DNA from 4 places in the Nonomuraea sp. NPDC003707 genome. Region 3 is predicted to be linked to each of the others. Evidence: riboswitches for the same ligand, from Rfam matches in the RefSeq annotation. Region 3 holds a riboswitch; each other region holds the start of a gene.
The links. Region 3 has a riboswitch for cyclic di-AMP ahead of ACWDRB_RS54120 (C40 family peptidase). Riboswitches for the same ligand answer to the same signal wherever they lie in the genome.
Positions count from the first base shown of each region.

Region 1 (7,595 bases), on a different contig from region 3:
CCGATTGGAAGAGGCGCTGACGGTGCCGCTGTTCGAGCGGACGACTCGTGCTGTGGAGCTGACCGAGGCGGGGGAGCGGCTGCTGCCCCGCGCACGTGAGGCAGTCTCCGCGTTCGACCGGGCGATCCAGGCGGTCCGCCCGGGCAACGAGCCTTTGCGGGTGGACGTGTACGACGAGCGGTTCACGCCGCTGCGGATGGTACGTCAGGCGAGTGAGCGCGACTCTCGCGTACGGATCGAGCTGAGCATGCGGCAGGGGTTGTCCGTGGCGTTGCCGGCCCTGCGGCGGCTGGAGCTCGACGCCGCGTTCGGGCGCGTGCACGACACGCCGGCACCCTGGCCCGCCGAGCTGGCGTACCGGCTCGTGCGTCTGGAGCCGCTGCACGCGTTCGTGCCCGAGGACCACCGCCTGGCCGCCAGGGACGTGCTGCGGCCGGCTGACCTGCGCGAGGCGGGCATCGCGATGCCCGACCCGGCGGGCGCGGCGGAATGGCGCGGTTATCTCGTACGGCTGGCCGACCGGTTCGGCGTGCCGTTGCGCTTCACCGCTCCGGCCATCGGGCAGCGGCATCTCGTGGAGCAGTTCCTGATGGAGAAGAGCGCGGTGGGCCTGGGCGAGATGAGCATCGACCCGGCAGGGAGCGGCCTGCGCCGCATCCCGATCGTCGAGCCGACGCCGCTGATGCCCTGGTCGGTCGTCTGGCACCGGCGTAATCCCCGGCCGCTGCTGCGGGTGCTCCTGCGGCAGTTGCGACCACTTCCCGCCCCGTCCGACCCTGAGGTGTGGGTGCCCGAGATAGACCTGACCCCTTTGGGTCTCTCCGGCTGAGGCGATTCGAGCGCCCGGCTCGTCGTCAGCTGTAGGTGTTCACGTGGTTGCGGATGGCGGTCCTGGCGCGCTCGTAGGCGTTCGGGTCGTCGTGCAGCAAGGAGACGGCGTTGGCGTTCTCCATGAAAGCGATCAGCTCGAACGCGAGCTGGTCGGCGTCCGTGTCGTCGGCGAGCTCGCCGAGCTGGCGGGCATCGTCGACGGTACGCGTCACGAAGCGGATCCAGTCGAGGCCGGCTGCGGCGACGGCATCCCGCACCCGGCCCGGGCGGGCGTCGAACTCCGCGGTGACGGCGAAGAAGAAGCAGCCGCCGGGGAAGACCCGCCGCTGCGAGTAGCTCAACCAGCTCTCGCACAGCCGCCGCACCCTCCCCAGGCCCGGCGGCACGGTCAGCGCGGGCTGGACGACCTCGTCGACGTACACGCTCATCGCGGTGCGGATCGTGGCGAGCTGTAGCTCCTCCTTGGAGCCGAAGTAACCGAACAGGCCGCTCTTGCTCACGCCGAGCTCCGTGGCCAGCCGGCCGATCGACAGCCCCTCCAGCCCGTCCTGCGAGGCGATGTCCGCCGCCCGGCGCAGGATCACGTTGCGGGCCCGCTCGTCCCGCGGCCGTCCCGCCATCTTCACCCTTTCTGCGTACGAACGTTCGGCCCAGGATAGCGGCTTGACGTCATCCTCGGTATGTTCCTATTCTCGGCACGAACGTTCGTACAAAGAAAGGACTGGAGCAGCGGCATGCTGAGATCCCGATGGACTCCCGGACCGGCGGCCGGCGCCACCGGCTCGGTGCTGGTCAGCGTCACCGACTTCTCGATCAGCCGGCTGATCGACCTGCCCGGCGTCTACCACGCCGGGCTCACCCTGCGCCGCGCGTGGCCCGACCTGCCCGGCGCGGTCGGCATGTGGCTGTGGACGGAGCCGCTGGAGGGCAGGTGCGGCTCGGTGTCGATCTGGCAGGATGAGCAGGCCCTGCGCAAGTTCGTCGCCTGGCCGGACCACGTCGCCATCGTGCGGCGCTACCGCGGCCGGGGAAAGCTCAGGTCCACCGCATGGACGACCACGTGGACGACCACCCAACCCGACCCCGGCGTCTGGGCCCGGGCCCGCTCGTACCTGTCCGGCGACCGTGACTAGCCACACAACACAAAGAAGGACATATGCCACCCGAGACCGGCGAACACGAAGTGCTGCGCGTCATAGCCGACCGGGTCCGTAGCGGCAGCCGTCCCGGCGCCCGCCAGGACGGCCACCGGGTGGCCCTGGCCATCGAGGGCGGCGGCATGCGCGGCACGGTCTCCGCCGGCATGGCCCTGGCCCTGCACGAGGCCGGAGCGGCGCACGCCTTCGACGCGGTCTATGGGGCATCGGCCGGGGCCATCACCGGGGCCTGGCTGCTGAGCGGAACCCCCGAGAACCTGACCGGTTGGGCCGAGCCCGTCTACGCGCGAGCGATGATCCGCCCGTCCAACCTCCTGCGCGGCCGTCCGATGGTCGACGTGCGGAACCTGGTCGAATACCTGTACTGCGAAGTCACCCGGATGGACTTCGACGCGGTCCTGACCAACCCCATCGAGTACCACCCGCTGGCCACCGACGTACAGACCGGGCAATCCACCGATCTGCGCCCGCACCTGACCGGTCCCGTCGAGCTGCGGCTGGCCCTGCGGGCCAGTGCGGCACTCCCGTTCCTCGCCGGTCCGCCGGTCGAGCTGGCCGGGCGGCTCTTCTACGACGCGGGACTCGCCGAGTCCATCCCGTACCGCACCGCCCTGGCGCAGGGCGCCAGCCACGTCCTCGTGCTGCGGTCCCGTCCCGCGCCTTCGGCCGCGGCCGAAGCACCGGCCGCGCGACCGTCCTACGGGACGCGCCTGATCGCCGCGACCGTTCTGCGGAGCTATCCGGAGGCACTGCACCGGAGTTTCTTCGCGCGCGACCACCGCTTGCTGCACGACGACACGCTGCTCGCCCGGTACGACCGGCCCGAGCCCCCGACGACCCCTCCACCCGCCGACGGCCAGGCCGCGCCCGATCCTGCGGTGCTGTCCGTGCGGCCCGCGCCTGACTCCCCGCGCATCGGGCGGCTCACCCGCGACGGCCAGCCCCTCAAAGCCGCGCTCGAAGCCGGCCGCGCAGCCGTCAACCTGCTGCTGCAACCGCTCGGCCGGCCGACCGCCGCACCATAGACGCGACCCCGCCGGCGACGGCGTTCCTGATCCTGGCGTTGCGGAGGTGCTGCGGACGATGGGGATCTCGTGCCCGTGATCCGTCCCGCGCATGTACAACAGTGCCTATGAAGGATGACGATGACCTCCAGGCGCAGGGAGAGGATCTTTCGGCTGTCGTCACGGCGGTGCTGACCGGGTCGCGGCTGTTGGTGGCGGTCGCGGTGAGGTCATTGGGGGCGGTCGGGGACAGGGTCACGTTGCCGCAGTTCAGGATGCTGGTGGTGCTGGCCGGCCATGGTGAGACCAAGCTGGTCACGATGGCGGAGCTGCTGGGCGTCAACTCCTCCACGGCGATGCGGATGGCCGATCGGCTGGTGGCCGCCGGGTTGATCGTACGGGAGGTCAATCCGCACAACCGGCGCGAGAGCCTGATGCGGCTGACGGACGAGGGACGCCGCATCGTGGACGAGGTGACCGCGCGCCGCAGGGAGGAGATCGGCGCGATCGTGGCGCGGATGTCGGCCAGGCAGCGCCGGGCGCTCATCTCGGCCATGAACGCCTTCAACGAGGCGGGCGGCGAGCCACCCCTGAACGTGCCGAACCCGCTGGGCTGGTCCGCTGTCTGAATTGCTCGCGCGGCGTTGAGCCGCCGACCGATGCCCGCTGAGCACTTCGCGGCGGCCGGAAGCCGTGCGGGCTCCCCCCCGGTCGTCAGATGGACGGGGTGGGGAAGCTCTCGGGCGTGGTCAGGCCGGTGCTCTCCAGGAGGCGCTGGTGGTTGAGCACCGCGGCGTTGGCCTGTTCGGAGAAGCGCCGCACCAGGGTGTTCTGCGTGGTGCCGCGTACCGTGCCGATCAGGGTGAAGATCTGTCCGTGCGCCAGGCGCAGCCATTTGACGTACGTCTTGTCATAGGCGGATCCGGACCTGCCGGAAATATCTGTCATCCAGTCCTGCTGCTGAGGCGTGGGCTTCACCGGCAGTTTGACCTTCAGCTTGGCGGCCACGTCGCGAACCTGCCCGTCGAGCATGTCGTGCTGAGCCGCGATCTCCTTGCTGACCTGGCGGACGCGGGCGCTGTTGGCGCGCTGTATCGCGTCCTGGGCCATGGGCATCTCCCACAGGCTGGCGAGCCGGACCTTCTTGATGAGCTCCTGGTCGGCCTCCGACAGCGGTCCCCACTTGGTCTGCCGGGTGCGGACCTCCGGCTGTTCCTCCACGGGTTGGACCGTGGGTGCGTCGGTCGGTCCGGTCTCGACGGCGGTCGGCTCGGTGCTGAGGCCGACGGTGTCAGAGACGGGCGTCGGCGTGTAGCCGGCGCAGGCGGTCAGAGTGCAGAGGGCGGCAATGCCGCAACTGATGAGAGCGCGACGGCTGTCGAGGAGTCGCATACGCCGTCATCCCCTTCCGGTCCCTTGGACGCGGCCTTCGTGAGTGGCGCCGGTCACTGAGGGATACGCGGGAGGGTGCGGGAGTGTTCATGGCATTGTGCAAGATTTGCATGGGGCAAGACTGCCGGGGTCCGCTGAGCCGTTGTCCGAGGCGGCCTTCACCGGTGCCATCCGTGACCGGCGTCCACCGCGTGCTCCTCCGGGCCGAGAGGAGCACGCGGGGCGGCGTTCACCTGGGAGCAACCCGATCGCGGTGCGGACCCGCCGTGTGGGTTCAGGCCGTGGGGCGGCCCAGGCCGCGCAACTGGTCGGCGGTCAGCGCGGAGACGTTCTGGTCGACAGGGGACTCGGAGTACTGGTGGATGGCCCAGGACTTCCAGTCGGCGGGCGGGGAGATGGCCCCCTTGGCCTTGCTGTAGTGGGCGACCCACAGCGGGTACTCGGACAGGCCCTTGCCGTACTTGTTGGCGAAGTTCCAGCCGCTGTAGAACATCGGGGTGATCCCCGTCTTGTCCTTCACGTACGACAGCCACGTCTTGGCCCAGGCGTTGACCTCGGCGACGGATCTGCCGTTCGCGGTCTCCAGGTCAAGGACCAGCAGGTCGCCGGCCTTGGCGGGCTGCGAGTTCACCACGGACAGGAAGTGCTCGGCCTCCGCGATGGGATTGTTGCGGGGATGGCCATAGTGGTAAGCCCCGCGCACGATGCCCTTCTTGCCCAGCTCGCGCCAGTGCCTGGCGAATGAGGCGTCGCGGAAGGACGTGCCTTCTGTGGCTTTGATGATGCCGAACTTGGCCGGGCTGGCATTCCAGTCGTACAGGGGCTCGTAATTGGAGATGTCCAGGCCGTAGATGAGGGGTCCGGCTGCTTGACGAGTCGCCGGCACCGGGTTCTGCGCGGTGGGCGATGCGAATGCGAAGGTGGCGATGGCGGCGGTTGCGGCGAGGATCGCGACGGCGACGGCGAAGCTGAGGTATTTGGTGAGGAGATCGCGGTGATTCTTGAGGATGTAGGCGATTGTGGCAAGCCGAGGCTTGGACATGAGGCATTGACTCCTTGCTTCCATACCGCCTACCGGGTTAGCTGACGGGTTCGGGCCTGGAAGTGCCCTACATGGCGCAGCCTGGGCTGGCGTCCGATTCACCCCAAGAACGTGGGTCCCCGGTTCCGCGAGGCGCGGATTCGGCGGCCGGACGCTGTCCCCGAAGGGCTTCTTCGGGCAGCGCGCGGTCCGGTCAACGAAGCGGCAACGATGCGGCGAAAGGGCGCCACATCCGTGCCGCAACTAGGCAAAAGATAGACATATATCCATAGATGGTGCAAGTAGTGCAAATCTGATTCGCGGGTGTCGGCGACTGGGCGGCGCTGAAATGCCGTGCCTGTAGGGATTCTGGTGCTTGGCAAAAAATCGGGGGAGTCGCTTCCGGGCCTTTATGATCTCGGCACGGGTGGGACAGGCTATTCATGCGTTGCCCTTGTGACAAAACTCCGTTCTACGGGTAATCGTGACTCCAGCCCCGTCGTTTGACGTCCGCGGCGCCGTCGGGCACGCGGGAGCCGGGCAGGCGGGCGGACTCCAACGCTCCGGGGGTCCGCACGTCGATCGGCCCCGGCGGGTCACCGGATCCCGGCAGGCGTACCGGTGTCGCCGGGGCCGAGGGTGGTCAAGAGGGGGCCTCATCGGGGGCGGTGATGGGCAGGCCGGCGTCGGCGGCCCGGGAGTAGGCGTCGTCGATGTGGACCACCTGTCGGCCGCTGCGGGCCAGCAGGCTCGCGGCCGCCGCGGCCCGGTAGCCGGTGCCGCAGTGTACCCACACCGTTCCCTCCGGCACCTCGGCCAGGCGCCCCGGCAGCTCTGGCAGCGGGATGTGCACGGCGCCGGCCACGTGACCGGCCCGCCATTCGTTGCCCATCCGCACGTCCAGGACGGTCGGGCCGCCGACCGGCTCCCCCGCACGGGCGGCGGCAAGGTCGGCGAAGGTCGCGGTGGTCAGGTCGGCGATCAGGTCCGGGTTGTGCCCGGCCCACTGTTCGACGGAGCCGGTCGAGGCGGCGGCCGGGCGGTCTATGCCGATGCGGGCCAGTTCGCGCTGGGCGGCGGCGACCTGTTCGGCCGACTCGCCGAGCAGCGTGAGGGGCGTGCCCCACGGGGCCAGCCAGCCCAGCCAGGTCGCCATCGGCCCGTCCAGGCCGAAGCTGAGCGTGCCGGCCAGATGCCGGTCCGCGAACGCCTTGCGTGAGCGCAGGTCCACCACCCATTCGCCCGCCCGCAGGCGAGCCAGCAGCTCAGCGCTGTCGGCCGGCCGCGCCGGGGTCAGGTCGATCGGCTCCGCTCCGGCGGCGTTGCGCGCGCCCATGTGGGCGTAATAGGCGGGGTAGGCGTCCAGGCCTTCCAGGATGTGGGTGACGAAGTCGTCGGCCTCCATCCGCAGCACCGGGTTGACGTCCTTCTCCCGGCCGATGGTCGAGGCGGACGCGCCGGACTGCGTGACCGCGCAGAAGCTGCCGAACCCGTGCGTCGGCCAGAGCCGCGCGCCGTCGGGCAGCAGGCCGGACAGCCGCCGCGCGGAGGCGTGCTGGTGGCGGGCCAGGGTGCGGGCATGCTCGGCGCCCAGCAGGTCGGTACGCCCGGTGCCGCCGAACAACAGCGATCCTCCGGTGAACACCCCCTCCGGCCCGCCCGGCCCGGCCAGCACGTAGGAAAGGTGGCGAAAGGTGTGTCCCGGCGTGCTCACCACGTCCAGCCACATCCGCTCGGAGACGGCGATCCGATCTCCGCCGGCGACCGGCACGCGGTCGAAGCCGACCTCCTCGGCCCCGCCCACCAGGTACGCCGCCCCGCTCACCCGGGCCAGCGCCAGGCCGCCGGAGACGTAGTCGTTGTGCAGATGGGTCTCCACCACGTGGGTGATCCGCACCCCCAGGCGGCCGGCCAGGGCCAGGACGCGGTCGATGTCGCGCTGCGGATCGACCACCACCGCGACCTGCCCGTCATGGGCGAGATAACTGCGGTCCCCCAGGGAGGAGGTCTCGATCACCTCGACCTGGATCGTCATCTCCTTGTCTCCTTTCGATCATCAAATACCCCCGGGGGTATCAAGAGAACATATGGGTGCCCCGGCTCACCCGATCACACGGTCAAGAAAGAGCGAGGAACAGCTTCTCCAGCCGCTCCACGCTGATCGGTGGCTCCTCGCCCTGCTCGCGCGCC
Region 1 is NZ_JBSFNK010000030.1:73,430-81,024, reverse strand. Features, by position in the region: gene ACWDRB_RS49080 (LysR family transcriptional regulator) at 1-829, shown strand, start outside; gene ACWDRB_RS49075 (TetR/AcrR family transcriptional regulator) at 855-1,451, opposite strand; gene ACWDRB_RS49070 (hypothetical protein) at 1,566-1,964, shown strand; gene ACWDRB_RS49065 (patatin-like phospholipase family protein) at 1,988-3,013, shown strand; gene ACWDRB_RS49060 (MarR family winged helix-turn-helix transcriptional regulator) at 3,121-3,621, shown strand; gene ACWDRB_RS49055 (DUF4142 domain-containing protein) at 3,707-4,384, opposite strand; gene ACWDRB_RS49050 (glycoside hydrolase family 25 protein) at 4,659-5,426, opposite strand; cyclic di-AMP (ydaO/yuaA leader) riboswitch at 5,438-5,582, opposite strand; gene ACWDRB_RS49045 (MBL fold metallo-hydrolase) at 6,049-7,440, opposite strand; gene ACWDRB_RS49040 (metal-sensitive transcriptional regulator) at 7,523-7,595, opposite strand, start outside.
Region 1: it holds a riboswitch for cyclic di-AMP, as region 3 does, so the genes downstream of both, ACWDRB_RS49050 (glycoside hydrolase family 25 protein) here and ACWDRB_RS54120 (C40 family peptidase) in region 3, are expected to answer to the same signal.

Region 2 (7,595 bases), on a different contig from region 3:
AGCAACTGGATGACCTGCTGCCGGACACGGTTGAGATCAGCCCCAAGCTTGACCAGCACCTGGGCGGCCACACCCTCACCCTCGCGGATGAGCCCGAGCAGGATGTGCTCGGTGCCGATGTAGTTGTGGCCCAGCTGCAAAGCCTCACGGAGCGACAGCTCGAGGACCTTCTTGGCCCGCGGGGTGAACGGAATGTGCCCCGACGGAGCCGACTGGCCCTGGCCGATGATCTCCTCGACCTGCTGGCGCACACCCTCAAGGCTGATCCCGAGGCTCTCCAGAGCCTTGGCGGCCACGCCCTCACCTTCGTGGATCAAACCAAGAAGTATGTGCTCAGTGCCGATGTAGTTGTGGTTGAGCATCCTGGCCTCTTCTTGGGCCAAGACGACAACACGCCTCGCTCGGTCGGTGAACCTCTCGAACATCTCGTCGCTCCTCACAGAGCGGTCAGTCAGGTCCGGTAAATCCGGGCCCGTCATCCCGCATGCTAGCCCTGGCTCGGCGAACCGTGCCCACTGCCACTGACACGCTCTATAGCAGAGACGTTCCCCGAGAGCAGGGCGTTCACCCTCCATCCAACTACTGTTCGGGGGTGACGTGTTCCCGATACGCCGCAAGCGAACGATGTTTAGGACGCTTCGCGGAAGCGTCAAAAATTGCCCTCTGCGGCGCACGCGGTACACACGGATCGACCATCGGACGCGCCGGGGCGGAGCCAGCGTTGGGGCGCCACTTCGCCCGCACATCTCAGATGCCGCGTCCGTATCGTTACGTAATCATCCTACGTAGCGGAGGGCCGCCGTCCAAACGACCGCCCTACGCCCTGAGCACAACGCGGGACGGGCGGCACACCAAGGGAATCTTGCATCCGGTCAGCCCGGTTACCAACTTCATCTCGCATGATGAGACCACGTCTCGCTCGGCCCTCCGGATTCGCGGCACTTCCGCGCAGTTGAGAAGGCACGGCATTGTGTGCAGATGCCGGGGAACGGGGATTGTCCGAGCCCTGCTCGGGTTCGCGGGTTTTGCCCGCCGGCGGGGATCCCGTCGCCCGCGGTATTGCCCGCCGCCACGCATCCAGCCCGGCACCGCTTTACCTTCGCGCCGGTCGCGGGTTTACGCTCGGTGAGATCGCCCGTATACACCCGCCGCCGCCCCGTAGATCGCTTCCGGGCTATACGGCGCCGGGTTTTCCGTCATGGCGCGTTCCATGAGCGCGGAGATCGATCGTGACGTACGGACGCGAGCGTACGTTGAATGAGGTATGGCCGCCTCACACGGCTTTCGGCGCGCGACTACGACGCCGCCACATATGTGGACGACCGCCGGCGAAACAGCGCCACGGGCGAAGCCGAACACGCAGCCAAAACGCCCGCATATGTGCACACAGAAGATCACAGTCCGGGCGGTCCGGCTTTCGAGTTCCGACCCGGATAACGATCATGCGCTTATGGCGGCCGCCGGGGTCCTAGGCGAACGGCATAAGCGCATGGTCGATCGTCGGCTTGCTCAGTGGGCCGCTTCGTACTTCTCGACGACCGTGGAGGCGATCCGCCCGCGCTCGCTGACCGGCAGGCCGTGAGCCTTGGCCCACTGCCGGATCTCCGAGCTCTTCTCGCGGCTCATCGCCCTGCTGCCGCCGCGACCGCGGCGACGTGCGGTGACGGCGCCTGCCCTGCGCGCATGCTGCACGAAAGGCGTGAGCGCGTCCCTCAGCTTCTTCGCGTTAAGGTCGCTGAGGTCAATCTCATAGGACGAGCCGTCAATAGCGAAGCTGACCGTCTCATTGGCCTCGCCCCCATCGAGGTCATCGATGAGAATCTCCTGGATCTGCTTGGCCATCTACGCAATCCTTTCGCGGAGCATTGTTTCATTCGCCTGCCCAAACATATACCCGGAAAGGCGCGGAGACAATTCAGCGCAGCGGGGATTCGGCTGACTGGCCGATCAGTTCTGCCCGTCGACCGGATCCTCGCGGTTTCGGCGGCCTCCCAGGGCCTCGGACCGGACCAACTTCACTACGCCAAAGATGAAGGCGCCCCCGACCACCACCGGGGGGATGAGCGCTGACAATACGTCTGTTAGGGCTTCCATTCGTCCTCGCCTCCACGGCTTGCGGGGTTTCAGGGGCGCATTTTGCGGATGGGAGCGCGCCCAGGAGGGGCGTTGCGGCCCTCACGACGCGCCAGGTGACTACCGTTCGCACCCGACCATAGCGGCGCACAGATGCCCTGCGCCTCGCAGGGCACCAACATCCGGCGACCCGGATGCCCCATAGCCTAATGCCAGTCTCTCCAGGCTCCTTACCGGATCAAGAGAAAATTTTTGGAATTGGCTTCCTGCCAGGCACGGGATGGGTCAGCGAAGATCTTTTACCACACGCGTTCCGGCCAGCCTGTCATGCGGCCCGCGTTCCAGGGGCTTGTCGATCAGGATGAGGAGCCCCACGCAGAACAGGAGCATTCCGGCCACCAGATTGGCCACGGGAATGCCCATCAGCATGACGGGGCCCGGATAGACCAGGGCCCGTTTGAGCAGCGCCCTGGAGGACACGTGGGGCGGCGCCAGGCGAATCCCCATGATCGCCTTGCCGAACGTCCTGCCGCGCCGGTAATGGGCCCACCAGTCGTAGCCGGTATAAGCCAGCCCCGCCGCCAGCCAGGCGAACACACCGGGCAGCCGGCCGTCGAACGCCTCCAGCATCCCTACAGTCCGGAAGACGCCCCACAGCGCGATGAACAGAATGTAATAGAGCACCCCGAAGACGAACGCCTCAATCGCCCGGGCGGCGAGCCGTTCCCACCATTCCGCGGGCGGCGCGTCCGCCCGCGGCGGCGACCCGGCCATAACCCCCACCTCGCGTCATCAGCGGCTCAGGTTCCCCATTTTGGTACGGCCTGTGCACACAAAACAGGGGCCGACGCGAAGCCGGCCCCTGCTTTTACCTGACGCTTGGACTACTTGATCTTCACCACCACGGTGTTGGAGAACTTGTCCGCGAACGTCTGCTGCAGCGGCTTGTCCCAGAGCTGGGAGGCGCCGTTGACGCCCACGGCCGCGTAGGCGAGCAGCGAGCCGATGAAGCCCAGAGGGAGAGCGTTGAGGATCCAGCCGCCCCACGTCACGCCGGCGCGCTTGAGCGCCACGTCGGTCGGCAGGCCGCCCGGCGGTATGCCCTGGCCCACGGGGACGACCTTGATGCCCATGACCATCTTGCCGACGGTCTGCCCCTTCGCCTTCAGGAGGAAGAAGTCGTAGGCGACCCACAGGGCGGTCACGACGATCGCCGTCAGGATGGTCACGACCACACCTGAGAACATGCCGCCGCCGCTGCCGTCCAGCGAAGAGTAGGTGGCCAGGAACAGCACGCCCATGATCAGGCCGATGACCACGTTCACGATGAAGAGGATGACCCCATCGATGAGCCTCGCCACCAGGCGCTGCCACCACTCCGCCAGCGGTGCCGGCGCGCCGGGCGGCTGCACGCCCACGGGCCCGGGCTGGCCGTAGGCCTGGCCGTAGCCGGGCTGGCCGTACTGCTGCGCCTGCCCGTAACCCTGCTGCCCGTACTGCTGCTGGCCGTACTGCTGGTCGCCGTAGCCCTGCTGTGCGTAGCCGGGCTGGGACTGCTGCTGCTGGCCGTAGCCCTGCTGGCCGTACTGCTGCTGGCCGTAATCGGGCTGGGACTGCGGCTGCTGGCCGTACTGCTGCTGGCCGTAGTCCGGCTGCGACTGGGGTTGCTGGCCGTACTGCTGGCCGTAGCCCTGCTGGCCCGACTGCGGCTGCTGGCCGTAGCCCTGCTGGGACTGGGCCTGCTGGCCGTAGCCGGGCTGGGACTGCTGCTGGCCGTACTGCTGGCCGTAGCCCTGCTGACCCGACTGCGGCTGCTGACCGTAGCCCTGCTGGCCGTACTGCTGCTGGCCGTAGTCCGCCTGGGACTGCGGCTGCTGGCCGTAGCCCTGCTGCCCGTAGCCCTGTTGGGGCTGGGCCTGCTGGCCGTAGTCAGGCTGGGACTGCTGCTGCTGGCCGTACTGGGGTTGCTGGCCGTGCTGCTGCTGTCCGTGCTGGGGTTGCTGACCGTACTGCTGTTGCTGTCCGTACTGGGGTTGCTGGCCGTAGCCCTGCTGACCGTACGGGGGCTGCTGCCCATAGGCGTCGTCCGCCCGGTAGCCGATCACAGTCGCGTCCGGGTCGGGCTCGCCGGGGTGGCGGCCCTGGTTCTGCTGCCCGTAATAGGGAGGCGCAGAGTTGTCGCCGGATTCGTCCTGTGGATACGGCGGCTGTCCGGTGCTCACCGTGTCACCTCGCTTCGAGTGCGCATGTGGCACGTGTCAGGACACATGCCTGTGCTGCCCAACGTATCGACATAGGTATCAACAATCACCTTTCCATCTGGTCAAGGTCCACGTCACCCGATGTCAGGTGGAGCAGCATGCGGGTGTTTCCCAGCGTGTTCGGCTTGACGTGTTCAAGATCCAAAAACTCGGCAACACCCTCGTCGTACGAGGCCAGCAGTTCGGCGTAGACCTCAGGTGAGACCGGTGTGCCCTGAATCGGGCGGAACCCGAGTCGCGCGAAGAAGTCGACCTCAAAAGTAAGACAGAATACACGTCGCAGACCCAAATCCTTAGCCTGCTGGATCAGCGCGGAGACGATCCGGTGGCCGACGCCCATCCCCCGGCACTCGGGATCCACCGCCACCGTGCGGACCTCCGCGAGGTCCTCCCAGAGCACGTGGAGCGCGCCGCAGCCGACGACCTGCCCGTCTCGCTCGGCCACCCAGAACTCCTGTACGTCCTCGTACAGCGTCACCGTGGCCTTCTCCAGGAGCCGCGGCCCCGCCCCCGCGTAGGTGTCCACCAGGCGTCTGACCATGCGCACGTCGGGCGTGCGGGCACGCCGGACCACCACCGCGGTCTCGGGCACTGTCAGCTCGGCCACCTGCTCCATGGTTCTCCAGGGTACAGATCTCATTACGGCTCAGCCCTAACTCCCATGTCTCGGCCCATCTTGTTACATCTCGTGGTCAGATCGGCACGGGATCGCGCGGCCAGCTCGCGCCCGCCGAAAGCGCGGACAAATAGGGCGTAGGGCCTCTTCTGCACGGGTGCCCACGAGATCACCTTGTGACCCTTCGGTTGTGAAACCTCTACAGACTTGGCAGTTCTGGTTGAGCACGAACCCGGAGTGCATTAGTGTCCAGCGACAATGTTTCCCGCGTGTCGCGCGGGAGGCACGCCCAATTCTCGCAAGAGAAGCCGGGGAACCGCCGGTGGCGACCTCCGACGCCACCACTGGGGTGAATCCGAGTCTTTCGGTAGGGCTGCTCCGGCCCGAACCCGTCAGCTAACCCGGTAGGCGTCGACGAGAGGAGCTGGTTGGTGAAGCCCACGCTCAGCGGTGGGGGGAAGTCGGCGGGCAAGCACGCCCGCCCTCCGGAACGGGCCCGGCGACCACGCCGCGTAGGTGTGGTGAGTCTCACAGTCGCCGCGCTGCTGTTCGCCATCCCCGTCGGTTCGGCGTCCGCGGATCCAGAGCCCTCGCTGAAAGAGCTCGCCGACCAGGCCACGAAGCTGCACACCGACATCGAGACGCTGACCGAGCAGTACAACGGCCAGCGGGAGAAGCTCAAGACCGCCAAGAAGGCCGCCGAGGCCGCGGAGAAGACGCTGACGAGCAGCGAGACGGATCTCGCCGCCAAGCGCTCGAAAGCCGTCGCGCTGGCCCAGAACGCCTACATCACGGGCGGTCTGAAGACCCTCGCCTTCGCCACCTCCGACGACCCCGAGGGCTTCCTCAACCGCGCCGCGACCTCGTACGCGCTGCAGACCGAGCAGGGCGAGGAAATCAACCAGCTCACCAAGGCGATGGACACGGCCACCCGCGCCAAGCAGAGCGCCACGGCCCGCATCGACGAGGTCCAGAAGCTCGTCACGGACCTCGAGGCCAAGCGCAACAAGATCACCAAGCTGGTGACGAAGGTCGAGAGCAGCCTGTTCAGTCGGGCCCTGGGCGAGGCCGGGCGCCCCGGCACGCGGGCCGTGCGCGTCAACCTGCCGATCCCGGGCTCGGGGAAGGCCGCGGAGGCCGCGCGGTGGGCGCTCACGCAGCAGCTCAAGCCGTACGTCTGGGGCGCCGAGGGCCCCGGCTCGTACGACTGCTCCGGGCTCGTCATGGCGGCGTTCCAGCGGGTGGGCATCTCGCTGCCGCACTACACCGGCGACCAGTGGACGGCCGGCCGGCACGTCTCGCGCGAGGAACTCCGGCCGGGCGACCTGGTGTTCTTCTACAGCGACCTGCACCACGTGGGCATCTACATCGGCGGCGGCATGATGGTGCACGCCCCGCAGACGGGTGACGTCGTACGGATCGCGTCGATCGCGAGGCGGCCGTTCGCCGGCGCGGTGCGCATCGCCGACTGAGCCCGCACCCCGGCGGTCCGCCGCGGCTAGATCAGCTGGCGGCGGGCTGCCCAGGCCACGGCCTCGATCGCCGTGGCCACGCCTATGCGGTCGCAGATGCCGCGCAATCTTCGTCGTACCGTGCGCCCGCTGATATCCAGCCGCCGCCCAACCCGATCGACCGTGACTCCCTTGGCCAACTCCGCCAGCAGCGCCAAATCAGCATGGCTGAGCTCAACGCCTTCAGTGAGCACATCCATCGGGAGCCCTCCCCCCAACAGCAGAACTTGGACCTCACAGACGGGCCAAAGCCGCTCCTCGCAGACGGTAAACGCATCGTGGAAAGGTCGTCAAGCATGACAATCGCCGCACTTGACGAGCGCTATTGACATGATCCGCTATATATGACGCACTCGCGATATGTCAGAACGTAGAGTGATCACATTGGGGCTTCCGGAATGGCCCTGACCAGCGTTCCGGTTTTCGATCGGTCCGCCATGGATATTCCGCATGATCGATACCCGCGTTATCGCGGGACACGCGTCCGTGACGCGATCTTTCCGGCGCACGGCAAGCCACCAATCGCTCGCTTTGTACTGCGCTCCCACCCGATCCGACAACCCAGGTCAGGCAGTTGATTAAGGCAATTGGATCAATCCGCTATGGCAATTGCCGCCACGGGTTCAGGCCGGCGGCCCGCCGGGTGGCGGGCGTCCTGCTCTGACCGCCGGGCCGGGCGGCCTCGTTTCCGGGTGCGCGTGCCCGGCGGGATCACAGGGGTGGCCGGGGCACCACGGACGCTCCCTGACCCGCGCCTCCGCGGCCTTGACGCGATGCTTACAAGCGGCTTCGGATCGGAAACCGGGCGGCCCGGAAGCCGGATTCGCGACGGCGGTGATCGCTCAGGCGCCGGCGGCGTCGTAGCGGTCCCTGGCGGCCTCGACGTCCTCCATGTGCGCCTCGGCCCAGCTCTTGATCGCGGCCACCAACGGCATCAGGCTCTCGCCCAGCGGGGTGAGCGCGTAGTCCACCCGTACCGGCACAGAAGGGGTGAGCGTGCGCGAGACCAGGCCGTCACGCTCCAGGCCGCGCAGGGTCTGCGTGAGCATCTTCTGGCTGACGCCCGCGATGCGCCTGGACAGGTCGCTGTAGCGGCGCGGGCCCTGCGCCAGCGCGGTCAGCAGGAGGGTGACC
Region 2 is NZ_JBSFNK010000009.1:249,375-256,969, reverse strand. Features, by position in the region: gene ACWDRB_RS25230 (ATP-dependent Clp protease ATP-binding subunit) at 1-425, opposite strand, end outside; gene ACWDRB_RS25225 (histone-like nucleoid-structuring protein Lsr2) at 1,510-1,842, opposite strand; gene ACWDRB_RS25220 (RDD family protein) at 2,359-2,847, opposite strand; gene ACWDRB_RS25215 (RDD family protein) at 2,958-4,295, opposite strand; gene ACWDRB_RS25210 (amino-acid N-acetyltransferase) at 4,381-4,950, opposite strand; cyclic di-AMP (ydaO/yuaA leader) riboswitch at 5,227-5,376, shown strand; gene ACWDRB_RS25205 (C40 family peptidase) at 5,472-6,422, shown strand; gene ACWDRB_RS25200 (LuxR C-terminal-related transcriptional regulator) at 6,449-6,661, opposite strand; gene ACWDRB_RS25195 (winged helix-turn-helix transcriptional regulator) at 7,304-7,595, opposite strand, start outside.
Region 2: it holds a riboswitch for cyclic di-AMP, as region 3 does, so the genes downstream of both, ACWDRB_RS25205 (C40 family peptidase) here and ACWDRB_RS54120 (C40 family peptidase) in region 3, are expected to answer to the same signal.

Region 3 (7,595 bases):
TCGATCGAGATGAGGCGCTCCTCGGTCTCCAGGCCCAGGTCGCCGGCCAGCTCCAGGATCGACTCCCTGGTGATGCCGGGCAGCAGGGTGCCGGTCAGCGCGGGGGTGACGAGCTTGTCGCCGAAGACGAAGAACAGGTTCATCCCGCCCATCTCCTCGACGTACTTGTGCTCGTGGGCGTCCAGCCACACCACCTGGTCGCAGCCGTTCTCCACGGCCTGCCGCTGCGCGACGAACGCGGCCGCGTAGTTGCCGCCGCACTTCGCGAAGCCCGTGCCGCCGGGGGCGGCCCGCGTGTACTCGGTGGACAGCCAGACGGAGACGGGCTTGAGCCCACCCGTGAAGTACGAGGCCGCCGGGGAGGCGATGACCATGTACTTGTACGACTTCGACGGGTAGTTGACACCGAGCCCCGCCTGGGTGGCGATCATGAAGGGGCGCAGGTAGAGGCTGTGACCCTCGGTCGTGGGCACCCATTCCTTGTCGGTCTGGACGAGGAGCTCGAGCGACTCCACGAAAGCCTCCTCCGGCAGCTCCGGCATGGCCATCCGGAGCGCGGAGCGGTTGAAGCGGGCGGCGTTCGCGTACGGGCGGAACGCGACGATCGAGCCGTTGGCCTGGCGGTAGGCCTTGAGCCCCTCGAACAGCTCCTGCGCGTAGTGGAAGACCGAGGTGGCCGGGTCGAGCGAGAGCGGGCCGTACGGAAGGAGCTTGGCGTCGTGCCAGCCCTGCCCCTCGGTGTAGTCGATCGAGACCATGTGATCCGTGAAGGTCTGCCCGAAGCCGGGGTTCGCCAGTACCTGCTCCCGCTCGGCCGCGGTGCGAGCGTGGTCGGATAGCTGCACGTCGAAGCTGAGCTTCTGAGCGATGGTCATGACGTCGGTCCTTCTCTCTGCGAATCTGCCCAAATCTACAGAAATCTGCGGATCGGTGCTGGTAAGCGGGCGCTGCCCGGAAGGCAGTCCCGGTACTTCCTATTGTCTCGCTATATGGGATGGCAAGCGGCCAATGCGGCGATCAGCCCTTTTGGACGCAAAAAAGCGCCTGGCGGCCCTCGTCGGACCACCAGGCGCGTTGGGGGCTAGGCGGTCCTAGCCGGATACTCGCGCGGTGATGTCGTCACCGATCTCGTGGGTGGTGCGACCCGCCCAGCCGGCCAGCCGCTCGAGGATGTCATCGGCGACCGCCTGCTCGACCTTGGCCGCCTCGGCGTGCAGGCCGAGGTGGTCGAGGAGCATGGCGACGGACAGGATGGTCGCGGTGGGGTCGGCCTTGCCCTGGCCCGCGATGTCCGGGGCGCTGCCGTGCACCGGCTCGAACATGCTCGGCGCGGACCGCTCGGGGTTGATGTTGCCGCTGGCGGCCAGGCCGATGCCGCCCGCGATGGCGGCGCCCAGGTCGGTGATGATGTCGCCGAACAGGTTGTCGGTGACGACCACGTCGAACCGCTCCGGCTGGCTCACGAAGAACATCGAGGCCGCGTCGATGTGGCAGTAGTCGGTCGTGACGTCGGGGTATTCCGCCGCCAGGCGGTTGACCGTGCGCTGCCACAGGTCACCGGCGAAGGTGAGGACGTTGGTCTTGTGGACGAGCGTCAGCTTCTTGCGCGGCCGCGTGACAGCCTTCTCGAACGCGTAGCGCACCACGCGCTCGACACCGTAGGCGGTGTTGAGCGACTCCTGGGTGGCGATCTCGTGCGGGGTGCCGCGCCGCATGGCGCCACCGGTGCCCGCGTAGAGGCCCTCGGTGCCCTCGCGGACGACGATCATGTCGATGTTCTCCGGCGGCGTGTCGGCCAGCGGGGTCTCCACGCCGGGGAACAGCTTGACCGGGCGCAGGTTGACGTAGTGGTCGAACTCGAAGCGGAGCCGCAGCAGCAGATCGCGCTCGAGGATGCCCGGCGGCACGCTGGGGTCGCCCACGGCGCCGAGCAGGATCGCGTCGTAGCCGCGCAGCTCTTCGAGCACGGCGTCGGGCAGCGTCTCGCCGGTACGGTGATAGCGTGCGGCTCCCAGGTCGTAGTGAGTGGGCTCGATCTTCGTGCCCACTGCCTCCAGGACCTTGAGCCCTTCGGCCACGACCTCGGTGCCGATCCCATCGCCGGGGATGACGGCCAGACGGATGTTACGCGACTCCATGGGCGGTACCTTACCGCGTCGTCTCGGCTGACGAACACTTCATCTCATCTTTCGGACGCCCCCTTTGTCCGGTATTGCGGTTCTTTGACCGTTTCGTTAAAGTCACCGACCAGCCTAATCCGCGCGCCGTTGCGTGGAGCCGGGGACCCACATTCCCCCTGGGGCGAGTCGGCACCCCCATGCCGTAGGGCTACTTCCAGGCCCGAGCCCGTCAGCTAACCCGGCCGGCCTTATGGAAGGACAGACCCCTGTCTCGAATCGCCATTGTCCTGGCGGCGGGCGCCGCCGGGCTCATGCTGGCCTCCCCAGCCCATGCCTCGGCCAAGATCGACGACCTCACCACCCTGACCGGCGGCCAGATCAAGGAAATCCAGGCGAAACAGGCTCCGAAGCCCGCCTGGAAGGTCGCCATCAAGTTCGCCATGAGCAAGCGCGGCACCCCGTACGTGTGGGGCGGCGCCAGCCCGAGCGGATACGACTGCTCCGGGCTCATGCTCAGGGCGTACGAGCACGCCGGAATCGAACTCCCCCGCACCGCCGCCGAACAGTACGGCGCGTTCACCAAGAAGATCGCCTGGAAGGACCTCAAACCCGGCGATCTGGTCTTCTTCCACGGCCTCGGGCATGTCGGGATGATCTCCCGGCCCGGCTACATGGTCCACTCGCCGCACACGGGTGACGTGGTCAAGGAAGAGCGCCTGACCTCCTGGCGCAGAGACTCCTTCGTGGGTGGCGTCCGCCCCGACCGCAAGGGCGTACGGCTCTGGTCCAAGCTCCAGAAGCAGCGCGACGAAACGCCCACCACCCTCACGGCCACCCTGTAGGAGGCCGCGGCGTCCGCCTCCCCACGCGACGGTCAGGGGAGGCGGGCGTCGAAGATGAGCTCCCAGGCGCGGGTCCTGGCGCGGGCCACCGCGCCCAGCAGGACGCCGCTGTCCCCCAGCGTGCTGGCCACCACCGACGGCCGCAGCGGGCCGAGCTCGGCGATGCGGGCCTCGATGGACTCCCCCAGGAGGTCCAGGTTGCGGCCCACGCCGCCGCTGAGCACGATCACCTCCGGATCCAGCACGGCGGCCACCGCCACCAGCAGGCCGCCGATGCGGCGCCCCTCGGCCTCCACCACCGAGCGGGCCACTCCGTCGCCGGAGGCCGCCGCGGCGAAGACCTTCTTGGCCGTCCGCAGGCTCAGGCCGGCGGCGCGGGCCGCGCGGACCACTCCGGGCGCGGCGGCGACCGCCTCCGTGGCGCCGTGGGCCAGGGCGTCACCGGCCGGCGGCGCCGGGTCCTCGGTCGCGGGCAGGTACGAGACCTCCCCCGCCGCTCCCCGAGCGCCCACGTACAGCTCACCGTTGATCACGATGCCCATCCCGACGCCGGTGCCGACGGACACCAGCGCAAAGTTGGACTTGCCGCGCCCCGCCCCGTGCGTGTGCTCGCCGACGGCGGCCAGGTTGATGTCGTTCTCGATGACGAGGTCGACCTCCATCTCGGCGCGCAGGCGCTCGGCCAGGTCGGATCCGGGCAGGTTGGGGGCGAACTCCAGGCGGCCGAGCTCCGGGTCGTACACGCCGGGCGTGCCGACGACGGCGCAGGCGATGTCGGGCCAGTCGACGGCGGCCTCATGGGCGGCGGCCCGGCACAGCTGTCCGACCAGGAGGGCCAGTTCGGCGGAGGTGAGGGCGGTGTTGCGCCCGTCCCTCCGGCCGGCGAATTTCCCGCGCAGGTCGGCGACGGCGACCCTGATCCAGTCACGCCCGATGTCGACGCCGGCGACGTGGGTGGCGGCGGCGTTGACGTCGTACAGGGACGTGACCGGCCCCGGGCGGCCGGAGACCTCGCCGACGAGGTGAACGAGCCCGTCCACCTCCAGCCCGGCCAGGGCCGCGGACACCGTGGGCTTCGACAGGCCGGTGATCTTGGCGAGGTCGGTGCGCGAGGCGGGGCCGTGCTCCTGAAGATGGTCGAGCAGGCGGCGCTCGTTCAGCACTCGCAGCATCCGCGGATTACCCAGGTCGCCCCGCATCTCACCCTCCTTGAGGAAACAGAGCCTAGCCAACTTGCCTGATAGTAAATTACCTTTCTTACCAAGCACAGGGGCGGCACATCCGGAAGGACGAAGTGCGATGCACCGAGCATGGCGATCAATCCCTGTCGCGGCGGTCCTCCTGGCCGCCGCCTGCGGAAACGCCGGGAACAGTACCGGAAACGGCACCGGCGCCACCGCCACGACCACGCAGAACCAGGGCGGCAAGACGATCGCGCTGTTCCTGCCCGAGTCCAAGACCACCCGATACGAGGCGTTCGACCGCCCGCTGTTCGAGGCGAAGGTCAAGTCGCTCTGCCCCGACTGCAAGATTCTCTACAGCAACGCCGAGCAGGACGCCCCCAAGCAGCAGCAACAGGTCGAGGCCGCGCTCACCCAGCAGGCCGACGTGCTCGTGCTCGACGCCGTGGACGCCAACGCCGTGGCTCCCCTGGTGAACCAGGCCAAGCAGAAGAAGGTCCCGGTCATCGCCTACGACCGGCTGATCTCGGGCATCGACTACGCGTACTACGTCTCGTTCAACAACGTACGGGTGGGCGAGATGCAGGGCCAGGCCCTGCTCGACGCCATGACCGCCAGGGGCACGGCGGCGAAGGGCCAGATCGTGATGATCCACGGCTCCCCCACCGACCCCAGCTCGGCCGACTACAAGAAGGGCGCCAAGAGCGTGCTGGACGGGAAGGTGAAGGTCGGCAGGGAGTTCGACACGCCGGACTGGAGCCCCGACAAGGCGCAGCAGGAGATGGAGCAGGCCATCACCGCGCTGGGCAAGGACACCATCACCGGTGTGCTGTCCGCGAACGACGGCATGGCGGGCGGCGCGATCGCGGCCATGAAACGCGCGGGCTACAAGCAGCTCCCGCCGATCACCGGCCAGGACGCCGAGCTGGCCGCCGTCCAGCGCATCCTCACCGGCGAGCAGTACATGACCATATATCTGGACATCAGGGCGGAGGCGGAGAAGTCCGCCGAGCTCGCCGTCGCCGTCGCCAAGGGCGAGCAGCCCACCGCGCCCGCCAAGGTCAACAACGGCGCGGCCGACATCCCGGCGTTCCTCCTCGACCCCATCCCCGTCACGGCCGACAAGGTCAAGGACACGATCGTGAAGGACGGCTTCTACACCGCCGCCCAGCTCTGCACGGGCGAGGTCAAGGCCGCCTGCGAGAAGCAGGGCATCGAGTAGATGCTCTCGGCGACAGACATCTCCAAACGGTACGGGGCGGTCCAGGCGCTCGACGGGGCCCGCCTGGACCTGCGCCCCGGCGAGGTCGTGGCCCTCATGGGCGACAACGGCGCGGGCAAGTCCACGCTGGTCAAGGCCATCTCGGGGGTCGTGACGCCGGACGCCGGCACGATCACCGTGGACGGCTCGCCGGTCAGGATCGCCAACCCGCACGACGCGCAGGCCCTCGGCGTCTCGACCGTCTACCAGGACCTCGCGCTCTGCGAGAACCTCGACGTCGTGGCCAACCTCTTCCTGGGCACCGAGCGCCGCCGCGGCTCGCTGCTGCGCCACATCGCCATGGAACGCGCGACCCGCGACCTCCTCGGCCAGCTCGACGTGCGCATCAGGGACATCAGGGTGCCGGTCGCCATGCTGTCGGGCGGCCAGCGGCAGTCGGTGGCCATCGCCAGGGCGCTCATCGGCGAGCCGCGGCTGGTCATCCTCGACGAGCCCACGGCGGCCCTGGGGGTCGAGCAGACGGCGCAGGTGCTGGCGCTGATCGGGCGGCTGCGCGAGCGCGGGCTCGCGGTGCTGGTCATCTCGCACAACCTCGCCGACGTACGCGCGGTGAGCGACCGCGTGGTGGTGCTGCGGCTGGGCCGCAACGCCGGTGAGTTCACCACGGCCACCGCCTCCCAGGAGGAGATCGTGGCCGCGATCACGGGGGCGGGGACATGACCGACACGCTGGTACGCAGCCCGTACACGCCGAAGGTCGCCGTCGAGCGGCTGCGCCAGGGGGACGTCGGCGCATGGCCGGTGGTCGGCGGGCTGATCGCGATCGCGATCGTGTTCAGCACGCTCAACGACCGCTTCCTGTCCCCCGAGAACCTCACCAACCTCGTGCTCCAGATGGCCGCCACCGGCACGATCGCGCTCGGCATCATCATGGTGCTGCTGCTCGGCGAGATCGACCTGTCGGCGGGCTCGGTCAGCGGCCTGTGCGCCACGATCATGACGATCGTCCACGTCAAGCAGGGCTGGAACCCGCTGCTCGCCATCCTCCTGGCGCTCGCCGTCGGCGCGGCGATCGGGTTCCTGCACGGCCTGATGCTGACCAAGCTGCGGATGCCGTCGTTCGTCGTGACGCTGGCCGGGCTGATGGGCTGGCTCGGCCTGCTGCTCTACCTGCTGCGGCAGGGCGGGACGATCAACCTGCCGTTCACCGGCTTCATCTCCAAGCTGAGCGACACCTGGCTGCCGGGCTGGCTCGCGTGGACGGTCGCGGCGGCCCTGGTGGCCGTGTCGGCGGGCGCGTCGCTCGCGGTCAGGAGGCTGCGGCTGGCGGCCGGGCTGCCGGTGACGCCGCTGTGGTGGTCGCCGGCCAAGGCGGGCGGGCTGGCGGTGCTGCTCGCCGCGGCGGTGATCGTCATGTCGGCGGACCGCGGCGTGCCGCTTCTGCTGATCATCTTCGGGGCGCTGGTGGTGCTGCTCGACCTCATGCTGAGGCACACCACGTTCGGGCGGCACCTGTACGCCGTCGGCGGCAACGCCGAGGCCGCCAGGCGCGCCGGCATCAACGTCACCAGGATCAGGATCCTCGCGTTCATGCTGGCCTCCACGCTGGCTGCGGCCGGGGGCATCCTCGCCGCCAGCCGCCTGTCGGCCGTCAACCAGGGCTCGGGCGGCAGCGACATCCTCCTCATGGCGATCGCCACCGCGGTCATCGGCGGCACCTCGCTGTTCGGCGGGCGCGGCCGGGCCTACGACGCGCTGCTCGGCGTCCTGGTCATCCAGGCCATCTCCAACGGCATGTACCTGCTCAGCGTGGACTCCTCGGTGCGGTTCATGGTGACCGCCGCGGTGCTGGCGCTGGCCGTGGCCATCGACTCGCTCGCCCGCAGGGGCGCCGCCCGGTGACCCGGGTCCTGGGCATCGACGTGGGCGGGACGAAGGTGGCCATCGGGGTGTCCACGGCCGACGGCCCCGCGCTGTCCGCCCACGTCCGCCTGGACACCGGGCCTGACACGCTCGCGCGGGCGCTCGCGGCGGCCCGGGCCCTGGACGGCGCGCCCGCCGCGGTGGGCTTCTCGACGTGCGGGGTGATCCGCGATGGCGTGGTACGGCTCGCCCCGAACGTCCCCGGCTGGGAGGGCCTCGAACTGCCGAGGCTGCTCCAGGAGGCGTACGGCGCCACTCCGGTGTCCATCGACAACGACGTGAACGCGGCGGCCGCCGCGGAGCTGCGC
Region 3 is NZ_JBSFNK010000037.1:28,820-36,414, reverse strand. Features, by position in the region: gene ACWDRB_RS54130 (branched-chain amino acid aminotransferase) at 1-875, opposite strand, end outside; gene ACWDRB_RS54125 (3-isopropylmalate dehydrogenase) at 1,092-2,138, opposite strand; cyclic di-AMP (ydaO/yuaA leader) riboswitch at 2,240-2,383, shown strand; gene ACWDRB_RS54120 (C40 family peptidase) at 2,432-2,962, shown strand; gene ACWDRB_RS54115 (ROK family protein) at 2,995-4,161, opposite strand; gene ACWDRB_RS54110 (sugar ABC transporter substrate-binding protein) at 4,262-5,365, shown strand; gene ACWDRB_RS54105 (ATP-binding cassette domain-containing protein) at 5,366-6,085, shown strand; gene ACWDRB_RS54100 (sugar ABC transporter permease) at 6,082-7,266, shown strand; gene ACWDRB_RS54095 (ROK family protein) at 7,263-7,595, shown strand, end outside.

Region 4 (7,595 bases), on a different contig from region 3:
CCCCGCCCGCCGCTCCCCCGGCCCAGGAGCGGCGCGCGACGTCCCGGCGTCCGGTGCGGCCGCTGCGGATCCTGCTGCACGCCTTCCTGACGCTGGTGGCCCTCGGGTGGCTGCTGCCGCTCGCGCTGGCCGTCTACGCGTCGCTGCGCCCGTACGAGGAGACCGCCCGCCTGGGCTACTTCTCGCTGCCCGAGCACCTCACGCTCGGCTACTACGGGCAGGCGTGGTCCCAGGCCGAGCTGCCCCGCTACTACCTCAACACGTTGATCATCGTCGTGCCCGGCGTGCTGATCACGTTGTTCATGGCCTCGTTCACGGCCTTCGCCATCGCGCGGCTGCGCATTCCCGGGCGCAAGGCGCTGCTGATCGTGTTCACCGCCGGGAACCTGCTGCCGCCGCAGGTCCTCATCACCCCCCTCTACACCCTCTACACCCTCGTCCCGCTGCCCGCGTGGCTGTCGGACTCGCAGTCGCTCTACGACTCCTACCTGGGGCTGATCCTCGTCCACGTGGCGTTCCAGTTCGGCTTCTGCGTGTTCGTCATGGCGAACTTCATGCGCACGATCCCCGAGGAGATCACCGAGGCGGCGCTGGTGGACGGGGCCTCGGTGTGGAAGCGGTACTGGCGGCTGACGCTGCCGCTGTGCCGTCCGGTGCTGGCGGCGCTGTCCACGCTGCAGTTCACCTGGATGTACAACGACTTCCTGTGGGCGCTGGTGCTGATGTCGTCGGGCGACAAGCTGCCGGTCACCTCCGCGCTGAACAACCTGCGCGGCCAGTTCTTCACCGACTACAACCTGCTGGCCGCCGGGTCGGTGCTGGTGGCGCTGCCCACGCTGATCGTCTTCCAGCTCCTGCACAAGCAGTTCGTCGCCGGTCTGACGCTGGGGGCCACCAAGGGCTAGAGGAGGGTGCGGAAGCGGGCGGCCACGTGCTCCCACGCCCAGTCGCGGGCGATCCAGTCGCGGCCGCCCGCGCCCATCTTGCGGGCCTTGTCAGGGTCGGTCAGCAGCTCGACGATCGCCTGGGCCACCTCGCCCGGGTCCTCTCCGTCCACGACCAGCCCCGTCTCGCCGGGCCGCACGGCGTCGGGCGCGCCGCCGGACGCGCCCGCCACCACCGGCAGCCCGGTGGCGGACGCCTCCAGGAACACGATCCCGAGCCCTTCCACGTCCACCCCCTTCCACCGGGTACGGCACGGCATCGCGAACACGTCGGCGGCGGCGTAGTAACCGGGCAGGCTCGCGGCCGGCACCGTGCCGGTGAACCTGATCGACTCCCGCCCCGCCGCCAGGCGTTCCAGCGTCCCGCGATGGGGGCCGCCGCCGACCAGCAGCAGCACCGCCTCCGGCACCGAGCGCAGCACCCGGGGCCAGGCCCTGATGAGCTGGTCCTGGCCCTTCCTCGGCACCAGCCGCGACACGCACACGACCACCGGCCTGCCGTCCAGGCCCAGCTCGGCCTTGGGCGCGTCGGGGCGGAACTGGCCGACGTCCACGCCGGGCGCGAGCCGTACGAGCTTGCCCGGCGGGACGGCGGCGACCAGGCGGCCGCGCGTGTACTCGCCCAGGTACGTCACCACGTCGGCGTGCCCGCCGATCCTGCGCAACACGGCGCGGAAGCCCGGCGCGCTCGCCCACGACGCCTCGTGTCCGTGGGTGAGCATCACCACGCGCCGCGCGCCCGCCCGGCGCAGGCGGGGGGCGAGCAGCCCGAGCGGCGCCGCCGCCCCGAACACCACGGTCTGCGCGCCGTGCTCGGCCACCAGCCTCGCCGCCCTGCGGGCGACGGCCGGCGTCGGGAGCATGAGCCGCGTCGGATGCCGCACGATCGGGAACGGCTGGAGCTCGTCGAACTCCTCGCAGCCCGGCCAGGCGGGCGCGTAGACGACCACGCCCGGCGTGCGCAGCGCGAGGCCGTGCACGAACGACTGGATGCCGCCCGGCCTGGGCGGGAAGTCGTTCGTGACGACGAGCACCTTGGGCCCCGCACCCGGCGTCGCGCCGGTCGCCGCGCTTGTCACCGCACGGGTCACCGCGCGTGTCACTGCACGTGTCACCGCACGGGTCACTGCACGGGGACGCCGTTCAGCTTGGCCCATGCACGGGCCATCGCGATGCGCTCGGGGCTGGAAGGATGGGACGCATAGAGCACATATTCCACCGCATCCGGCGACAAGTCGGAAATATTGGTGACTGCCAGGCGTTTCTGCATCGCTATGAACGTGGCCGGATCGTGCGTGAGGTCCAGCGCGTGCAGGTCGGCCCTGGCCTCGATGTGGCGGCTGATCAGGTTCTCGGCGGGGCTCATGAGCAGCGAGCCGAAGGTCATCAGGCCTATGACCGCGCCGACCGCGCGCGGATCGCCCAGGCCTGTGACGCCGGTGCGGCGGCGTACCAGGTCGAACACCCAGAACAGCAGGATCGCGCCCAGCGCGGCGCCCAGGGCGCCGATGAACGTGCCGTAGAGCACGTCGTCGGTCTTGGCGTGGCCCAGCTCGTGCGCCACGACCAGCTCGACCTCGGCCTTCGGGGCCTTGAGCAGCGTGTCGTAGACGACGATGCGGCGCGTGGCGCCGAACCCGGACACGTAGGCGTTCAGCGCCGTCGTCCTGCGGGAGGCGTCGGCGACCAGCACGTCCTCGACCGGCACGCCGTCCCGCTTGGCCATGTCCAGGAGCTCGGTGCGGAGCTGGCCCTGCTGCATGGTCGTGAAGTCGTTGAACAGCGGCTCGAACACCACCGGGTAGACGAACGACGCCAGCACCGTCAGCGCGAACGCGCCCACGGCGGCCGGGATCCACCACCGCCTGAACTTGCGGGCCAGCGCCACGAGCACCAGCAGCATCAGGCTGAGCATGAACGCGTCGACACCGATGTTCTTCAGCCGGTCGCTTGCCCATGACCCCCAGGTCTGGATGGACAGGCCGTAGCCGCGCAGCAGCGTCTCGCCCCAGATGGCGATCGGCAGCTTGATCAGCTGGGTGAAGAGGGTGATGACCACGACGCCCAGCACCACGCGGACCCACCAGGGGCCTTTGAGCCACGCCACCAGCTTCACGCCGAGCGGGGTGGCGACGAGCAGGCCGGCGATGATCAGCGTGAGGGCCAGCGAGAGGTAGCCGGGCAGGGTGCTGGCCGCGTCGAACGCCTCGGACCTGGCGATCTGCGCGGCGGTGAAGTCGCGGGCCGGGTCGGGTGGTCCGGAGGTCAGGAGGTGCCAGGGGGTGCTGAAGGCGGCCACGGCCGCGATCACCAGGCCGAGCAGCACGGCCGCCACCGCCGCCTGCCGCCTCAGCCGGTGCTCGCCGTCGGACTCCGGCGGCCCTCCCCCGTTCACGGACACACCCTCACCATGCCCCCGCCTTCCGCCGCCGCTCTCCCCCTTCACGAACACACCACCGCCGGCCACCGGACCCGCGCTCTCCCCTTTGACGGACGCGCCACCTCCGGACACCGGGCTGACGCCCTCCCCCTTTACTGACGCGCTCTCACCGTGACCGCGCGCCTCGCCACTCAGAGCCGCGGTGCCTTCGGCCTCCTCACCCTCCTTCGACGCCTCTTGCGACGCGTCGTCCACGTTCCGCCGTTCGCTCATCTGCCTCCCCCTCACGCGAGCTGGTCTCGCACGTAGTCGCGCCACCGTGCCGTCAGCGCGGCCGCGGAGAGGCCGAGCGCGGCGAGTGCTCGGTCTACGCCGCCCGCACGGGCGTCACGGTAGAGCCTCACCAGCGTCCTCTCACCGAACCGGTCAGCCAGGAAGCGACACGCCAGCCAAGCCTCCTGGTACGCCCGGGCGAGCCGGACGGGGTCCCGCCCGTCAGCCGCGAAAGCCGCAGGTCCGGGCAATTCCCTCGGCAGCCTCCCGGCCCGCACCTCGGCGGCGAGCTCGGCGGCCGCGGTCCTCACGGGGAGCCCGGAGTCGCGGTAGCCGACGTAGTCGGCGAACCCCTCATAGAGCCATGGGGGCAGGCGGTCGGTGCCGGCGACGACGTGGGTGAGCTCGTGGGTGAGTACGACGTCCTTGCCGGTGGAGTTCAGCTTGGCGAAGAACTCGGGGACGATGATCACGCGCCCGCGATCGGCCACCGCCGCCAGCCCGTCGACCCGCCCAACCCCGGCCAGCCCGGCCGCCTCGGCGGCGGACGAGGGAACGACTACGAGCGGTCGTACTGACCTTCCGAGCACGGCCGACACCCGCCGCCCCGCCCGATCAGCCCTCCGTGCGACGTCGCCGAGCTCGGCGGGTGCGGTGTGCCGGCCGACGACCACGGACCGCGCCCCACGGGCCACGACCTCGCCGTCACCCCACAGGCCGCGGACTCCGGCGGGAAGGATGGGGGAATCGGGGGTGGGGGCGCTGGCGGGGGCGACGGCGAGAAGCAGGACGGAGACGATCGCGGCCCGCCGACTCACCTGCCCTGACACGATGCCCGATCGTAGCCGCCCGCCGGCCCATGACCGGCCACTCCGCACCCCGAACTGCGCGCCCTTGAGAGCCGTCCACCCGCACCGCATGCGGTGGCTGCGTGCCAGAGGACCGCACACCGCGCCATCGGACGGGGAGCCTGGCCCGTGAGCCGTGACCCGAGCGTCATGAAACCGAGGGCCGTGAGCCGTGTGACCGTGTCGCCGAGGGGCCGTGGAGCCGAGGGGCCGTGGAGCCGAGGGGCCGTGGAGCCGTGGGTTGGGCGGCTGTGGGGCCATGTGCGGCGGGTGGTGCCGCCCGTGCTCCGCCGTAAGAAAAATGAAAGTAACAATGGGAGAGCCCCGCCCGGAGGAGCCGGGCGGGGCTTCTTCACATGCCGGGACGAACAGCGCCGACGAACGACGCCCGCCGCCATCCACCCAGCTTGTCGATGCGAACCCGTTCGCCTGTCCGAGGCGAGTGGACCATCTTGCCCTTGCCGACGTACATGCCCACGTGGCCGAGCCCTCTGAAGAACATCAGGTCGCCGGGCCGGAGGTTCCGCCACGAGATCTTGTTCTTGGTGCGGGCGAACTGGCTGGCCGCCACGCGTGGGAGCTTCACCCCGGCCTTCTTCCAGGCGAACTGGACGAGGCCGGAGCAGTCGAACGAACCGGGGCCTGTGCCTCCGTACCGGTACGGGTCACCGACCTGGTTCTTGGCCACGGCGACGGCCTTGCGGGCCTTCGCCTTCTGACGGGCGGCCTTGGCCGCCCTCAGCGCCGCGGCCGAGGTCGTCTTCGAGGTTCCGGCGGTTGCGGCCGCCTTGGTCGTCGAAGCCGAATCGGTCGTCGCAGCCTGAGCCGTTGGGGCATGGAGGATCGCACCTCCGGCCGTCACGGTCATCGTGAGCGCTACGCCACTCAGGGCAATGCGGGACAGACGGGGGTTATGCAGGGAGGTAGACAGGATTTCTCCTTGACTCTTCCACGAATGCCTACCGGGTTAGCTGACGGATTCGGGCCTGGAAGTCGCCCTACGGCGCGATGTGCGCGCCGATTCACCCCCTGATCCCTGGGGAACTGGGATCGCTGGGTCCCCGGCTCCGTGCCTCCTGGCTGCACGGATTCGGCAGGCCAACCGTCCCGACCAATGTGTTGATATGGGGACATTTGGGCGGTTGACCAGCGGATCTTTATCTGTCTCACACCGGGAAAGACCGGTGCGGGTTCGCGGGGGACATGGCTTGTTCACCGCGACGTCGCCAGAAGCTACGCCGAAGGGTCAAGGATCGGCAAAGCGGGACACCGCTTGTAAAGATCAGATAGTGGAGTCAGTAAGGAGGGAAATCCCTGCTGGAACACCAGGTTCCGTTACCAAAATGTGACGCTGCTCACATTTGTTTTCGCGCCCGTTTGTCAGGCCCCAAATGTCGCGTTTGTCACACTTGTTGTGACTCGTCAGGCGTGCTGGATCGTTCCCATCGCCCATCAACCGAACCTCGTTCGGCTGATGCGATCAACGATCCGGCGTCGTAGCTACGGGCGGATGGCGCCCACGAGGCGGCCGCCGTACGCCGAGAGTTTGACGACCTTGACCACGTCGCCCGTCTGCGGCGCGTGAACGATTTTCCCGTCGCCGGCGTAGATACTGACGTGACCCAGGCTCGAGCTGAAGATGAGGTCCCCCGGCTGGAGGGCGCTCAGTGAGACCTTGCGGCTCGCGCCCCAGGCCCACTGCTGCCAGGTCGTGCGCGGCAGCGACACGCCCGCGGCGCGCCACGACGCCTGGGTCAGGCCGGAGCAGTCCCAGCCGCCCGGACCCGTCCCGCCGAACACGTACGGCTTGCCCACCTGGGCGAAGGCGAAGCGCAGGACGGCGGCGGCGTTGCCCGAGGCCGGGCCCGTGTACTGGATGCCGACGCTGTTCGGGTTGCCGGGGTTGTAGGCGCCCAGCTTCTTCAGGAGCTTCTTCTGCTCGGAGATCAGCTTCATGATCTCCGAACGCTCCTTCTCGACCCCGTCCCGTTCCCGGTCGGCCGCCTCCAGCGCCTCTTCCGCCTTGTCGCGCTCGACCTTCAGCCCGCGGTTCTCCCGGTCGAACGCGGCCAGCTTCTCCGCCCGCTCCCGCGAGAGCTGCCCGGCCAGCGCCAGGCTCATCAGGAAGTCGTCGGGGCGGTCCGCGCTCACCAGGCCGGGCAGGGAGGTCACGTCGGTGCCGAGCTTGTAGCTGTCGACGGCCATGCCGATCACCTGGGCGCGCAGGTCCGCGACCGTCGCCAGCTTGGTCTTGTAGCGGTCGTTCAGCTTGGCGTAGGCGCCCTTGGCGGCCTTGTAGCGCTCGGTGGCCGTGTTGAAGCGGTCGACGACCTTGTCGGCCTTGTCGTTGAGCTTGTCGAGCTTGGCCTTGGCCTGTCCGAGGGTGGGCCGGGGATCAGCGACGGCGGCTCCCATGGGGGACAGGACCAGCCCGAACGCGAGACCCGCGGCCACCGGCACCCTGCCAAACCTCACTGTGTCGCCTCCCAGGGATGATATCTGGGGCGAATAGTACAGAAGTGGCGGGTGAGGTCACACGTTATCCGCCCAATTCGTAATATCCCTGGCACAGCGCGGCAAATCCGCACGTAAGGGGTGCAGGTAATCTAGGCCCGGCCCAGCCTGCGCAGCAGCAAACCAGACGGAACGGGTCTGGCTCCCATCCGCCTGACGGACTCGGCCACCTCGCGGTCCGACGACACCACGGCCATGGCCCGGCCGGGCGGCTCGGCGCGTACGAGCTGGCGGATCAGATCGTCGGCGATCTCCCCCGGCTGGCTGAACAGCACCCGCACCCCGCGCGGCGCCACGACCTGCACCGGGGAGTTGAGCTCGGCCCCGTCGAACACGACGGTGACCTCGACCCTGGTCTGCGCCACCAGCCCGCCGAGCCCGGTCATGAGCCGGGTGCGCTGGTCGGCGAGGGTGAGCGTGCCGTAGCCGGTCTTGGTCACGTTGTAGCCGTCGATGATCAGGTGGACCTGCGGCAGGGCCAGGAGCTGGTCGAGGAGCTGCGGGTCGTCGTCGGCCAGCGCCCGCGCGGGCACCCCCCGGACGCCGGGCCGCTCGCCGGTGACCGCGGCGACCGAGTCGGCGGGCCGGCTGATCATCGTGGGCAGGGCGAGCTCCCTGCGCAGCCCGGCCGAGGCG
Region 4 is NZ_JBSFNK010000002.1:30,346-37,940, reverse strand. Features, by position in the region: gene ACWDRB_RS04145 (carbohydrate ABC transporter permease) at 1-905, shown strand, start outside; gene ACWDRB_RS04140 (glycosyltransferase family 4 protein) at 902-2,023, opposite strand; gene ACWDRB_RS04135 (M48 family metallopeptidase) at 2,068-3,597, opposite strand; gene ACWDRB_RS04130 (hypothetical protein) at 3,609-4,427, opposite strand; gene ACWDRB_RS04125 (C40 family peptidase) at 4,798-5,313, opposite strand; cyclic di-AMP (ydaO/yuaA leader) riboswitch at 5,387-5,551, opposite strand; gene ACWDRB_RS04120 (NlpC/P60 family protein) at 5,946-6,920, opposite strand; gene ACWDRB_RS04115 (NYN domain-containing protein) at 7,052-7,595, opposite strand, start outside.
Region 4: it holds a riboswitch for cyclic di-AMP, as region 3 does, so the genes downstream of both, ACWDRB_RS04125 (C40 family peptidase) here and ACWDRB_RS54120 (C40 family peptidase) in region 3, are expected to answer to the same signal.